Regions from separate parts of the Pantoea brenneri genome, predicted to be linked through region 2. Evidence: predicted binding sites of a transcription regulator. Region 2 holds the regulator's gene; each other region holds the start of a gene.
The links. Region 2 encodes sigma-54, which starts transcription at its own class of promoters, with help from an activator protein. Its sites were predicted from a motif close to GTTGGCACANNTTTCGCTNT; they were not measured.
Positions count from the first base shown of each region.

Region 1: a site for sigma-54 is predicted at 2,183-2,202, ahead of glnA (glutamate--ammonia ligase). Genes of this name have one in related genera too.
Region 3: a site for sigma-54 is predicted at 2,252-2,271, ahead of glnK (P-II family nitrogen regulator). Genes of this name have one in related genera too.

Region 1 is NZ_JBCGBG010000009.1:11,845-16,539, reverse strand. It holds gene typA (ribosome-dependent GTPase TypA) at 90-1,913, opposite strand; gene glnA (glutamate--ammonia ligase) at 2,350-3,759, shown strand; gene glnL (nitrogen regulation protein NR(II)) at 3,898-4,695, shown strand, end outside.
Region 2 is NZ_JBCGBG010000003.1:161,813-166,507, reverse strand. It holds gene lptC (LPS export ABC transporter periplasmic protein LptC) at 1-243, shown strand, start outside; gene lptA (lipopolysaccharide ABC transporter substrate-binding protein LptA) at 218-769, shown strand; gene lptB (LPS export ABC transporter ATP-binding protein) at 775-1,500, shown strand; gene rpoN (RNA polymerase factor sigma-54) at 1,549-2,982, shown strand; gene hpf (ribosome hibernation promoting factor) at 3,004-3,291, shown strand; gene ptsN (PTS IIA-like nitrogen regulatory protein PtsN) at 3,444-3,923, shown strand; gene rapZ (RNase adapter RapZ) at 3,971-4,695, shown strand, end outside.
Region 3 is NZ_JBCGBG010000001.1:2,118,496-2,123,190, reverse strand. It holds gene AABB92_RS10075 (SmdA family multidrug ABC transporter permease/ATP-binding protein) at 1-297, shown strand, start outside; gene AABB92_RS10070 (SmdB family multidrug efflux ABC transporter permease/ATP-binding protein) at 290-2,065, shown strand; gene glnK (P-II family nitrogen regulator) at 2,323-2,661, shown strand; gene amtB (ammonium transporter AmtB) at 2,695-3,981, shown strand; gene tesB (acyl-CoA thioesterase II) at 4,029-4,695, opposite strand, start outside.

The DNA.
Region 1 (4,695 bases), on a different contig from region 2:
ACTTATCGCTGGCCTGGTGGCAACAGACAGGAATAGCAGGCAAAAAAAAAGCCCCGATAACGGGGCTTTTCATCAATTAAAGGCGCAGATTATGCGTCTTTAGGACCACGTGAAGCACGTTTACGGTCGTTTTCAGTCAGGTGACGTTTACGGATACGCACGGACTGTGGCGTAACTTCTACCAGTTCGTCATCATCGATGAACTCGATCGCCTGCTCCAGCGTCATCTTGATTGGCGGCACCAGAGTAGTCGCTTCATCCGTACCAGAAGCACGCATGTTGGTCAGCTTCTTACCGGTCAGACAGTTGACTGTCAGGTCGTTAGAACGGCTGTGAATACCGATGATCTGGCCTTCATACACTTCTGCACCGTGACCCAGGAACAGCTTACCGCGGTCCTGCAGGCCGAACAGCGCGAACGCAACGGCTTTACCCTGACCGTTAGAGATCAGTACGCCGTTCTGACGCTGGCCCACTTCGCCCGGACGAATATCGTCGTAGTGGCTAAAGGTGGAGTACAGCAGACCGGTACCTGAGGTCATGGTCATGAATTCGTTACGGAAGCCGATCAGGCCACGGCTTGGGATCACGTAGTCGAGACGTACGCGGCCTTTGCCATCCGGATCCATGTTTTTCAGATCGCCCTTACGCTCACCCATGGCTTGCATGACTGAACCCTGGTTGTTCTCTTCGATATCCAGCGTTACGTTCTCGAATGGCTCTTGTTTACGGCCATCGATTTCGCGGAAGATAACTTTCGGACGGGATACCGCCAGTTCGAAACCTTCACGACGCATGTTTTCGATCAGAACAGACAGGTGCAGCTCACCACGACCTGATACGCGGAACGCGTCAGCATCTTCGGTTTCTTCAACACGCAGCGCCACGTTGTGTACCAGTTCTTTGTTCAGACGCTCAAGGATCTGACGTGAAGTCACGTACTTACCTTCTTTACCGCAGAACGGTGAGGTGTTGACGTTAAAGAACATGGTTACCGTTGGCTCATCCACGCTCAGCGCTGGCAGCGCCTGAACATTTTGTGGATCGCAAATGGTGTCAGAGATATTCAGCTCGCCCAGACCGGTGATGGCGATGATGTCGCCCGCTTCAGCCAGGTCGCTGTCGATACGCTCCAGACCCAGGTGAGTCAGCACTTTACCGACTTTACCGTTACGGGTTTTACCTTCGCTATCGATAATGGTGACTTGCTGGTTAGGCTTCACTTTACCGCGCTTGATGCGGCCGATACCGATAACACCCAGGTAGTTGTTGTAGTCCAGCTGCGAGATTTGCATCTGCAGTGGCGCTTCAGCTTCAACCTGTGGTGGAGAAACGTGGTCAACAATCGCCTGATACAGCGGAGTCATATCGTCCGCCATATCGGTGTGCTCCAGACCTGCAATACCATTCAGCGCCGAGGCGAAAATGATAGGGAAGTCGAGCTGCTCGTCGGTCGCGTCGAGGTTAACGAACAGGTCGAATACCTGATCAACAACCCAATCCGGACGCGCGCCAGGACGGTCAACTTTATTGATAACCACAATCGGCTTCAGACCATGCGCGAACGCTTTTTTGGTCACGAAGCGAGTTTGCGGCATAGGGCCATCCATCGCATCTACAACCAGCAGCACCGAGTCCACCATGGACATGACGCGCTCAACTTCACCACCGAAGTCGGCGTGTCCTGGGGTATCAACGATGTTGATACGGTAGTCATTCCACTTAATGGCGGTGTTTTTTGCGAGGATGGTAATCCCACGCTCTTTCTCCAAATCATTGGAGTCCATCACGCGCTCGGTTGCTTCGGTACGGGCATCAAAAGTACCGGATTGTTGCAGCAGTTTGTCAACCAGGGTGGTCTTTCCATGGTCAACGTGCGCGATGATGGCGATGTTACGCAAATTTTCGATCACAGCTTTGCCTCAGGCATTAGAAATAGCGCGCTATTGTACACGGATTAAGCGGAAGACTGAACACGATCACACTTTTCACTGAAAGTTTATTGCATTGCCGCAAATTCGCACTGTTCCCGGTGCAGAAAATGCACTAAGTTGGGCTGTTGCACCACTTTAGTGCTTAACGATCGACCAAAAGCACCATAATAGTGCACTGAGACTATCGTGGTGCAGCGACCGGAGGACAAAAAGGTGCACCACAGGGCGATTTAACCGACACGGAGAAAGTTGGCACAGAATTCGCTTTATCTCTTTTAAGCGCAAACGCCAGTCAGACGACGGTTGAAGAGCGTGCCGGAATAGCCAGGTCAGGGATGGCAGTAGTCAGAAACGCATTCCCGGCAACGACGTTCCCTCACCATGTAGACAATGACCATTTCCAGGAGAGTTGAGTATGTCCGCTGAACACGTTCTCTCGATGATGAACGAGCATGAAGTTAAGTTTGTTGACCTGCGTTTTACCGATACCAAAGGTAAAGAACAGCACGTTACTATCCCTGCTCACCAGGTTAACGCTGACTTCTTCGAAGAAGGCAAAATGTTCGATGGCTCCTCCATCGGTGGCTGGAAAGGCATTAACGAATCAGACATGGTGCTGATGCCTGACGCTACTACGGCGGTCATGGATCCTTTCTTTGAAGATTCTACGCTGATCATCCGTTGTGACATTCTCGAGCCTGGCACCATGCAGGGCTACGATCGTGACCCACGCTCAATTGCTAAGCGCGCTGAAGATTTCCTGCGTTCTTCCGGCATCGCTGACACCGTGCTGTTTGGGCCAGAGCCTGAATTCTTCCTGTTCGATGACATCCGTTTCGGTTCATCGACCTCCGGTTCACACGTTGCTATCGACGATATCGAAGCGGCCTGGAACACCGGCAAAGAGTACGAAGGCGGTAACAAAGGTCACCGTCCAGGTCTGAAAGGCGGCTACTTCCCGGTGCCACCGGTTGACTCATCACAGGACATCCGTTCTGCCATGTGTCTGACGATGGAGCAGATGGGTCTGGTGGTTGAAGCGCATCACCACGAAGTGGCGACTGCGGGTCAGAACGAAGTGGCAACCCGCTTCAATACCATGACCAAAAAAGCCGACGAAATTCAGATCTACAAATATGTCGTGCACAACGTGGCCCACGCCTACGGCAAAACGGCGACCTTTATGCCGAAGCCAATGTTTGGCGACAACGGTTCAGGTATGCACTGCCATATGTCACTGTCTAAAGGCGGCCAGAACCTGTTCTCCGGTGACAAATACGGCGGCCTGTCTGAAATGGCGCTGTTCTACATCGGCGGTATCATCAAGCACGCGAAAGCGATCAACGCGCTGGCGAACCCGACCACCAACTCCTACAAGCGTCTGGTCCCTGGTTACGAAGCCCCGGTTATGCTGGCGTACTCTGCCCGCAACCGTTCAGCCTCAATCCGTATCCCGGTTGTAGCCAGCCCGAAAGCACGTCGTATTGAAGCGCGCTTCCCGGACCCAGCGGCTAACCCATACCTGGCATTCACCGCACTGCTGATGGCTGGCCTCGACGGCATCATCAACAAGATCCATCCTGGCGATGCGATGGATAAAAACCTGTATGACCTGCCACCGGAAGAAGAAGCTGAGATTCCAAAAGTTGCTGGCTCGCTGGAAGAAGCGCTGAACGCCCTGAACGAAGACCGCGAGTTCCTGACTCGTGGCGGCGTGTTCACCGACGAAACCATCGACGCTTACATCGAATTGCGTAAAGCAGAACTGGACCGCGTCCGCATGACGCCACATCCGGTAGAGTTCGAGCTTTACTACAGCGTTTAATTGGTCAGACGTTTTTGTTGCCGTGGAAACTTTCAGCCCATCTTCGGATGGGCTTTTTTCTCCGCGAATTCACCGTTCATTCGCCTTCATTTCGGCTTAAAGACTAAAATGCACTAACTTAGTGCAGAGGAACGCTGTATGGCAACTGGCTCTCTGCCCGATGCAGGGCAGATTCTCAACGCGTTAATCAACAGTATTTTGTTGGTGGATAACGACCTGGTTATCCACTATGCCAATCCGGCGGCGCAGCAATTACTGGCGCAAAGCTCACGTAAATTGTTCGGCACGCCGTTACCGGAACTGACCGGCTACTTTTCGCTGAATATTGAGGTGATGCGCGAGAGTCTTGAGGCTGGCCAGGGATTTACCGACAGTGAAGTCACGCTGGTAGTCGATGGACGCGCGCACATCATGTCGCTGACCGCCCAGCGTTTGCCCGATGGCTTACTTCTGCTGGAAATGGCGCCGATGGATAATCAGCGTCGTCTCAGTCAGGAACAGTTACAGCACGCTCAGCAGGTAGCCGCGCGCGATTTGGTGCGCGGCCTGGCGCATGAAATCAAAAATCCGCTGGGTGGATTACGCGGTGCCGCCCAGTTGTTATCACGCGCCCTGCCCGATCCGTCGCTGAACGAATATACCAAAGTGATTATTGAACAGGCGGACCGGTTGAGAAATCTGGTCGATCGCCTGTTAGGGCCGCAGCAGCCCGGCATGCACATCACCCAAAGCATTCACCAGGTGGCTGAGCGCGTAGTGAATCTGGTGTCGATGGAGCTGCCGGATAACGTCTCTCTGGTGCGTGATTACGATCCCAGCCTGCCGGAACTGCCACACGACCCCGATCAGATTGAACAGGTGTTACTCAACGTCGTCCGTAATGCGCTGCAGGCGTTAGGCGACGAGGGCGGCACCATTATTATTCGCACCCGTACC
Region 2 (4,695 bases):
TATCTGTATGGTCATGTGGAACTGAATACGCTGACACAGGATTCCCAGCTTGACCGGGTCAAAACCGACAATGCGCAGGTTAACCTTGTCACTCAGGACGTTACCTCTGACGACCAGGTGACGCTGTATGGCCGCAGTTTTAACTCCACCGGCATGAAAATGCGCGGCAATTTACGGACAAAAAACGCCGAGTTAATCGAAAAGGTCAAAACTTCTTATGAAATTCAAAATGAACAAAAATAGCCTTAAGCTTTTACTCGCCAGCATGCTGCTGGCGAGCAGCGTGCCTGCGCTGGCCCTGACCGGTGACTCGGATAAGCCCGTCAATATTGACTCGCAGAACCAGGCGCTGGATCTGCAGGGCAATGTCGCGACCTTTACCGGCAACGTTATCGTCACTCAGGGTTCGATCAAAATCACCGCTGATAAAGTGGTGGTGACCCGTCCGGGCGGCGACAGCAAGAAAACCATCGTCGATGCGTACGGCAATCCTGCCACCTTCTACCAGATGCAGGACAGCGGCAAACCGGTGCAGGGCCATGCGGCAAAACTGCACTATGAACTGGCTAACGACTTTGTTGAACTGACCGGCAACGCCTTCATTGAGCAGCAGGACAGCAACATCAAGGGCGATCGCATTACCTATCTGGTGAAAGAGCAGAAAATGCAGGCTTACAGCCAGGGCCAGAATAAGCGCGTCACCACCGTGCTGGTGCCGTCGCAACTGCAGGATAAAGGTTCGTCCAACAGCGGAAAGAAGAGTAACTGATAGCTATGGCCACATTAATCGCAGAAAACCTGGCGAAGGCATATAAAGGCCGTCGCGTGGTAGAAGATGTCAGTCTGCAGGTAAAGTCAGGCGAGATTGTCGGCCTGCTGGGTCCCAACGGTGCCGGTAAAACCACCACCTTTTACATGGTGGTCGGCATTGTGCCGCGCGATGCGGGACGCATTATTATCGATGACGAAGATATCAGTATCCTGCCGCTGCATGCCCGTGCGCGTCGCGGTATCGGCTATCTGCCGCAGGAGGCCTCTATTTTCCGTCGCCTCAGCGTCTACGATAACCTGATGGCGGTTCTGCAAATCCGTGACGACCTCACCGAAGAGCAGCGTCAGGATCGCGCCAACGAGCTGATGGAAGAGTTTCACATTGAGCACCTGCGCGACAGCATGGGTCAGGCGCTCTCCGGCGGTGAACGTCGCCGGGTCGAGATCGCCCGCGCGCTGGCCGCCAACCCTAAATTTATCCTGCTGGATGAACCGTTTGCGGGTGTCGACCCGATCTCGGTCATCGACATCAAGAAAATCATTGAGCATTTGCGTGACAGCGGCCTTGGCGTGTTGATTACCGACCATAACGTGCGCGAAACCTTAGCGGTGTGCGAACGGGCATATATCGTCAGTCAGGGCCACCTGATCGCGCACGGTACGCCGAATGAAATTCTGGCAGATGAGCAGGTTAAGCGGGTTTATTTGGGTGAAGAGTTCAGACTCTGATAAGGTGTCGTAAATACTGATGTTTACCTGGGAACTACCATCCTGTCTATGAAGCAAGGTTTGCAACTCAGGCTCAGCCAACAGCTGGCGATGACACCGCAGTTGCAGCAGGCGATTCGTCTGCTGCAACTCTCTACGCTTGAACTCCAGCAGGAGTTACAGCTGGCACTGGAAAGTAATCCGCTGCTTGAACAAACCGACCTGCATGATGAAATCGACTCTCGTGAGGCTCCTGAAGGCGAAGCGCTGGATACCCGTGAAGCGCTTGAGCAGAAAGAGATGCCTGACGAGCTGCCGCTGGACGCGACCTGGGATGAAATCTACACCGCCGGCACGCCATCCGGGACCGGTACCGATTATCAGGATGATGAGTTACCGGTTTATCAGGGCGAAACCACCCAGTCACTGCAGGATTACCTGATGTGGCAGGTTGAGCTAACGCCATTTAGCGATACTGACCGCGCTATTGCCACTTCGATCGTGGATGCGATCGACGATACCGGATACCTCACCGTTTCGCTTGACGAGATCCTCGACAGCATCGGCAACGATGAGCTTGAGGCCGATGAAGTCGAAGCGGTGCTGAAACGCATTCAGCGCTTTGATCCGGTTGGCGTCGGTGCGCGCGATCTGCGCGACTGTCTGCTGGTGCAGCTGTCGCAATATGCGCCCGAGACGCCGATGCTGGCGGAAGCCCGCCTGATCGTCAGTGAACATCTGGATCTGCTGGCCAACCACGATTTTCGCAGCCTGATGCGGGTGACGCGCCTCAAAGAAGAGGTGCTGAAAGAGGCGATGATGTTAATTCAGTCGCTGGACCCGCGTCCCGGTCAGTCAATTAATACCGGTGAACCGGAATATGTGATCCCCGACGTGCTGGTGCGGAAAGTCGGCAGCCGCTGGACGGTTGAACTGAACGCCGACAGCGTCCCGCGCCTCAAGATCAACCAGCAGTATGCCGCCATGAGCGGGGCGACGCGTAACGACAGCGACAGTCAGTTCATTCGCAGCAACCTGCAGGAAGCGCGCTGGCTGATTAAAAGCCTGGAAAGCCGCAACGATACGCTGCTGAAAGTGACACGCTGTATTGTCGAGCAGCAGCAGGCCTTCTTTGAACAGGGCGAAGAGTTTATGCGCCCGATGGTGCTGGCCGATATCGCCCAGGCGGTTGAGATGCACGAATCGACCATTTCCCGCGTCACTACGCAAAAGTATCTGCACAGTCCGCGAGGCATTTTTGAACTGAAGTACTTTTTCTCCAGTCACGTGAATACTGAAGGTGGCGGCGAAGCCTCATCGACAGCCATTCGCGCACTGGTGAAAAAATTAATCTCGGCGGAAAATCCAGCCAAACCCTTGAGCGACAGTAAACTCACCTCCATGTTATCTGATCAAGGGATCATGGTGGCACGTCGTACCGTCGCCAAATACCGCGAGTCTTTATCCATCCCGCCATCGAACCAGCGCAAACAGCTGGTTTGACAGAAATGAGAAGGAAGACCTATGCAGCTGAACCTTACCGGGCAAAATGTTGAAATCACCGCACCACTGCGCGATTTCGTCAGCGGTAAATTTGCCAAACTGGAACACTATTTCGAACATATCAATCAGGTTTATATTGTGCTGAAAGTTGAGAAAGTCACCCAGGTGGCTGACGCAACGCTGCACATAAACGGTGGCGAGCTGCACGCCACGTCCGAAGCGGAAGATATGTATGCGGCGATTGACGGGTTGATCGACAAGCTCGCCCGTCAGCTGACCAAACACAAAGATAAACTGAAAAAACACTAACCTTCACGCTAGCTACGCGCGCCTGCCGCGCAGAGCCGACAGGATGGGGCGGATAATCCGCCCCGTTTTGTCATCTAAGCAAGCGCCATTTACTGCCAGCATCATGATACGCTGGTGGCTGATGGCCAGGTTAACTCGCAAGTGAAACGATAATGAACAACGATCTAACACTGGAATTGAGCACAGTGCTTTCGCCTGACTGCACCCGCAGCGGCGTACACTGCCAGAGCAAAAAACGCGCGCTGGAAATCATCAGCGAACTGGCCGCTAAGCAGCTCAACCTGCCGCACCAGACGCTTTTTGAAGCGATCCTCACCCGTGAACGCATGGGCAGTACCGGTATTGGCAACGGCATTGCCATACCACACGGTAAACTGGAAGAGGATACGCTACGTGCTGTCGGGGTGTTTATCAGCCTTGAACAGCCGATCGCGTTTGATGCCGTTGATAATCAGCCGGTCGATCTGTTGTTTGCCCTGCTGGTACCGGCTGACCAGTGCAAAACTCACCTGCACACCCTTTCACTGGTGGCGAAGCGTCTGGCGGATAAAACCGTCTGTCGCCGTCTGCGCGCCGCGCAAAGTGATGAAGAGCTCTATGCCATTATCACAGAAGGCCAGTCAGAGCAGTAAAGCGTCTTTACCGGCCGCGTGCCGGTTTTAAAACGGGAGAGAAGGTCATGGTGCTGATGATCGTGAGCGGTCGGTCAGGCTCGGGGAAGTCAGTGGCGCTACGCGCGCTGGAAGATATGGGTTTTTACTGCGTCGATAACCTGCCGGTGGTGCTATTGCCCGAGTTGGCCAACTCGCTGGCGGAGCGCAACATCTCGGCAGCGGTGAGCATTGACGTACGCAACATGCCTGAATCCCCTGAGATTTTTGAAACCGCGCTGAATAACCTGCCCGACTCATTTTCACCCCAGCTGCTGTTTCTTGATGCCGATCGTAATACCCTGATTCGCCGCTACAGCGACACCCGCCGTCTGCATCCGCTCTCCAGTAAAAATCTGTCGCTGGAAAGCGCCATTGATGAAGAGAGTGATTTGCTGGAGCCACTGCGTTCACGGGCCGATCTGATCATCGATACCTCAGAAATGTCGGTCCACGAACTGGCAGAGATGCTGCGTACCCGGCTGCTGGGCAAGCGTGAACGTGAGCTGACGATGGTGTTTGAGTCGTTTGGCTTCAAGCACGGCATCCCGATTGATGCCGATTATGTGTTTGACGTGCGCTTCCTGCCGAATCCGCACTGGGACCCTAAGCTGCGCCCTATGACCGGCCTCGATCGTCCGGTGGCTGCCTTTCTCGATCGCCATACCGAAGTGCACAACTTCATCTATCAGACCCGCAGTTATCTGGAACTGTGGTTGCCGATGCTGGAAACCAACAACCGCAGTTATCTGAC
Region 3 (4,695 bases), on a different contig from region 2:
GAAATCCTGGTGCTTGATGATGCGCTGTCGGCGGTAGATGGCCGTACCGAGCATGAAATACTGCACAATCTGCGCCAGTGGGGACGAGGCCGGACCCTGATCATCAGCGCCCACCGTTTATCGGCGCTGACTGAAGCCAGTGAAATTCTGGTGCTACAGCACGGCACCATCGCGCAGCGTGGCGATCATGAAGCGCTGGCGGATCGCCCGGGCTGGTATCGCGACATGTACCGTTATCAGCAGCTGGAAGCCGCGCTGGATGACGATGAGAATGAGAAAGGAGTGCCGCATGGCTAAGTCTGCCCGCTTGTGGCCCACCCTGAAGCGCCTGTTAAGTTACGGCAAGCCGTGGCGGAAATCCCTGTCGCTGGCGGTGGGCATGTTATGGATTGCCGCCGCCGCCGAAGTGACCGGGCCGGTGCTGGTCAGTTACTTCATCGACAATCTGGTGGCGAAACATCAGATGCCGTGGGGGCTGGTTACCGGGCTGGTAGTGAGTTTTATCCTGCTGCAACTGCTGGCGGCCGCCCTGCATTACTGGCAGGCACTGCTGTTTAACCGCGCCGCCATTGGGGTGGTGCAGCGCTTGCGCAGTGACGTGATGAATGCCGCGCTGTGCCAGCCGCTCAGCGCCTTCGACACCCAGCCGGTCGGACAGATTATTTCGCGCGTCACCAATGACACCGAAGTAATCCGTGATCTCTATGTCACGGTGGTGGCGACGGTACTGCGCAGCGCGGCACTGGTAGGCGCCATGATGGTGGCGATGTTCAGCCTCGACTGGCGTATGGCGCTGGTAGCGATGATGATTTTCCCGCTGGTGCTGGTCGTGATGCTGATTTACCAGCGTTACAGCACGCCGATTGCCCGCCGGGTCCGCAGCTATCTGGCCGACATTAATAACGGCTTCAACGAAGTGATCAGCGGCATGAGCGTGATCCAGCAGTTTCGTCAGCAGGCGCGTTTTGGCGAGCGGATGGGCGAGGCGAGTCGTTCGCACTATCTGGCGCGGATGGAAACGCTGCGGCTTGACGGTTTCCTGCTGCGCCCGTTGTTAAGCCTGTTTTCAGCCATGGTGTTGTGCGGATTGCTGATGCTGTTCAGTTTCTCCGTGCCCGGCGTGTTTGAAGTCGGCGTACTGTATGCCTTTATTACCTATCTGGGACGGCTGAATGAGCCGCTGATTGAGCTCACCACCCAGCAATCGATGTTGCAGCAGGCGGTGGTCTCGGGCGAGCGGATCTTCGAGCTGATGGATGCGGCGCAGCAGCAGTATGGGCCCGACGCGCGGCCGCTGGCCACCGGTCGTCTGACCCTGAGAAACCTCAGCTTTGCCTATCGCGAAGATCGTGACGTGCTCAGCGAAATCAATCTTGAGGTGCCGTCACGCAGCTTTGTGGCGCTGGTCGGGCATACCGGCAGCGGCAAAAGTACCCTGGCAAATCTGTTAATGGGTTACTACCCGATTACCCGCGGTGAGATACGCATTGACGATCGTCCGATTGGCGAACTCAGCCATGCAGTACTGCGGCGGGGTATCGCGATGGTTCAGCAGGATCCGGTGGTGCTGGCGGATACGCTGCTGGCTAACGTCCGGCTTGGTCGCGAGATCAGCGAAGAGGCGGTCTGGACGGTGCTGGAGCAGGTGCAGCTGGCCCCTCTGGCGCGTGCATTGCCTGACGGCATTCACACCCGGCTGGGCGAGCAGGGCAACAATCTGTCTGTGGGTCAAAAGCAGCTGCTGGCGCTGGCGCGAGTCCTTGTCGATCTGCCGCAGGTGATGATCCTCGACGAGGCGACAGCCAATATCGACTCGGGCACCGAGCAGGCGATTCAGCAAACGCTGCGAACCCTTCGCCAGCACAGTACGCTGGTGGTGATCGCCCACCGGCTCTCAACAATTACCGAAGCGGATAACATCCTGGTGCTGCATCGTGGCAGGGTGGTCGAGCAGGGGAATCACGCGCAATTACTGGCGCTGCAAGGCCGTTACTGGCAGATGTATCAGCTGCAGCAGGTAGGTGATGATCTGGCGACGGGCATCCCCTTAACAACCGCAGGGTAAGTTGCACCTTTTTTGCGCGGTTTTATCAGAATAATCTGTATAAATGCACGCCTTTGATGCCTGATGCACCAAAGGAGTGCATTCGCTTTTCTGGCAGTGCGCCATTCTCTGCGCTGCTGACTGACCCCCGACAAAACACGCCTTGCCCCGTCTCGCCTCGGTGATTGATTCCACGGTTTTTTTATTTATGGCACAGGCTTTGCTTAGATCCCTGCGTGTCCGTGAGACTCACTCATTTAATCGCTGGAGGGGATCCAATGAAGCTGGTTACCGTCGTAATTAAGCCATTCAAGCTGGAGGATGTGCGTGAAGCGTTATCCTCTATCGGCATTCAGGGGCTGACCGTCTCCGAAGTAAAAGGTTTTGGTCGTCAGAAAGGCCACGCGGAGCTGTACCGTGGCGCAGAATACAGCGTGAACTTCCTGCCTAAAGTCAAAATTGACATCGCCATCGCTGACGATCAGTTAGACGAAGTGGTGGATGTCATCAGTAAAGCGGCTTACACCGGCAAAATTGGCGACGGTAAAATTTTCGTGGCTGAACTGCAGCGCGTCATTCGTATTCGTACCGGCGAGACCGACGAAGCCGCTCTGTAATTAAGACTCAGTACTGTGATGGGATGGAAAAAAATGAATAAAGTTTTCGCTAAGTTGGGCCTCACCAGCATGGCACTGTTACCATCGCTCGCGATGGCTGCACCTGCCGTTGCGGACAAGGCTGATAACGCATTTATGATGATTTGCACCGCGCTGGTGCTGTTTATGTCGATTCCAGGTATTGCGCTGTTTTACGGCGGATTGATTCGCGGCAAGAACGTCCTCTCCATGCTGACACAGGTTGCGGTCACCTTTTCTCTGGTCTGCGTATTGTGGATGGTTTACGGCTATTCACTGGCCTTTAGCGAAGGTAACGCCTTCTTTGGTGGCTTCGGCTGGGCGATGCTGAAAAACATCCAGCTGACCGCAGTAATGGGCAGCTTCTACCAGTATATCCACGTTGCCTTCCAGGCATCGTTTGCCTGTATCACCGTCGGCCTGATTGTCGGTGCCATTGCTGAACGTATCCGTTTCTCTGCCGTGCTGATTTTTGTTGGTGTCTGGCTGACCCTGGCCTATCTGCCTATCGCACATATGGTGTGGGCGGGCGGCTTCCTGGCTCAGGATGGCGCGCTGGACTTCGCTGGCGGCACCGTGGTGCACATCAATGCCGCAGTTGCCGGACTGGTTGGTGCTTATCTGGTTGGCAAACGTGCTGGCTTCGGCAAAGAAGCGTTCAAACCGCATAACCTGCCAATGGTCTTCACCGGTACCGCCATCCTCTATGTGGGCTGGTTCGGCTTCAACGCCGGTTCTGCCTCGGCGGCTAACGAAATTGCGGCGCTGGCCTTCCTGAATACCGTTGTCGCTACTGCGGGCGCGGTGCTGTCATGGACCTTTGGTGAGTGGGCCGTACGCGGTAAACCTTCACTGCTGGGCGCCTGTTCTGGCTTCATTGCCGGGCTGGTGGCTATTACTCCAGCCTGTGGTTACGTGGGTGTCGGCGGGGCGTTGATTATTGGTCTGGTTGGTGGACTGGCCGGACTGTGGGGCGTCACCACCCTGAAGAAATGGCTGCGGGTGGACGATCCCTGCGATGTGTTCGGCGTGCACGGCGTCTGCGGCATCGTGGGCTGTATCCTGACCGGCGTCTTCGCTTCTTCTTCACTGGGCGGTGTGGGCTACGCTGAGGGCGTGACCATGGGCCATCAGGTGTGGGTGCAGCTGTTCAGCGTCGGCCTGACCATCGTCTGGTCTGGAGTAGTAGCCTTCATCGGCTTCAAGCTGGCGGACATGATTGTCGGACTGCGCGTGCCGGAAGAGCATGAGCGTGAAGGTCTGGACGTCAACAGCCACGGCGAGAATGCTTATAACCAATAAGTTTTCCTCGACAGTTTGAAATCAGGGGCGAGAAATCGCCCCTTTTTTTATTCGCTGCGCTGCCGCATCACCCCTTCCTGCACCGTCGACGCCACCAGCACGCCTTGCTGATTATAGAACTCGCCACGGACAAAACCGCGCGCGCCAGAAGCGGAGGTGCTGACCACGCTATACAGCAGCCATTCGCTGAAGTCGAACGGGCGGTGGAACCACATCGAGTGATCGATGGTGGCGACCTGCATATCCGCCTCGAGAAAGCCTTTACCGTGCGGCTGCAGCGCCACCGGCAGGAAGTTAAGATCGGAAGCATAGCCCAGCAGATATTGATGGATGCGCAGATCGTCCGGCAGCGTGCCGTTGGCGCGGATCCATACCTGACGCTCAGGTTTATCGACGTGACCCTTGAGCGGATTGTGGAGCTGCACCGGGCGAATCTCCAGCGGCCGTTCAGCGATAAACTTCTCACGCAGTTTTTCCGGCAGCAGATGCGCCATTTTCTGCGCCATCACCTGCTCAGACAGCAGGTTGTCAGGGCCGGCAACCTCCGGCATGGCATTCTGGTGTTCAAAGCCGCTCTCCGGTGCCTGGAACGAGGCGGTCATATAAAAAATTGGCTGACCGTTCTGAATGGCGCTGACCCGGCGGGCGCTGAAGCTTTTGCCGTCACGCAGGGTTTCGACATCATAAATAATCGCTTTCTGACTGTCGCCGGGG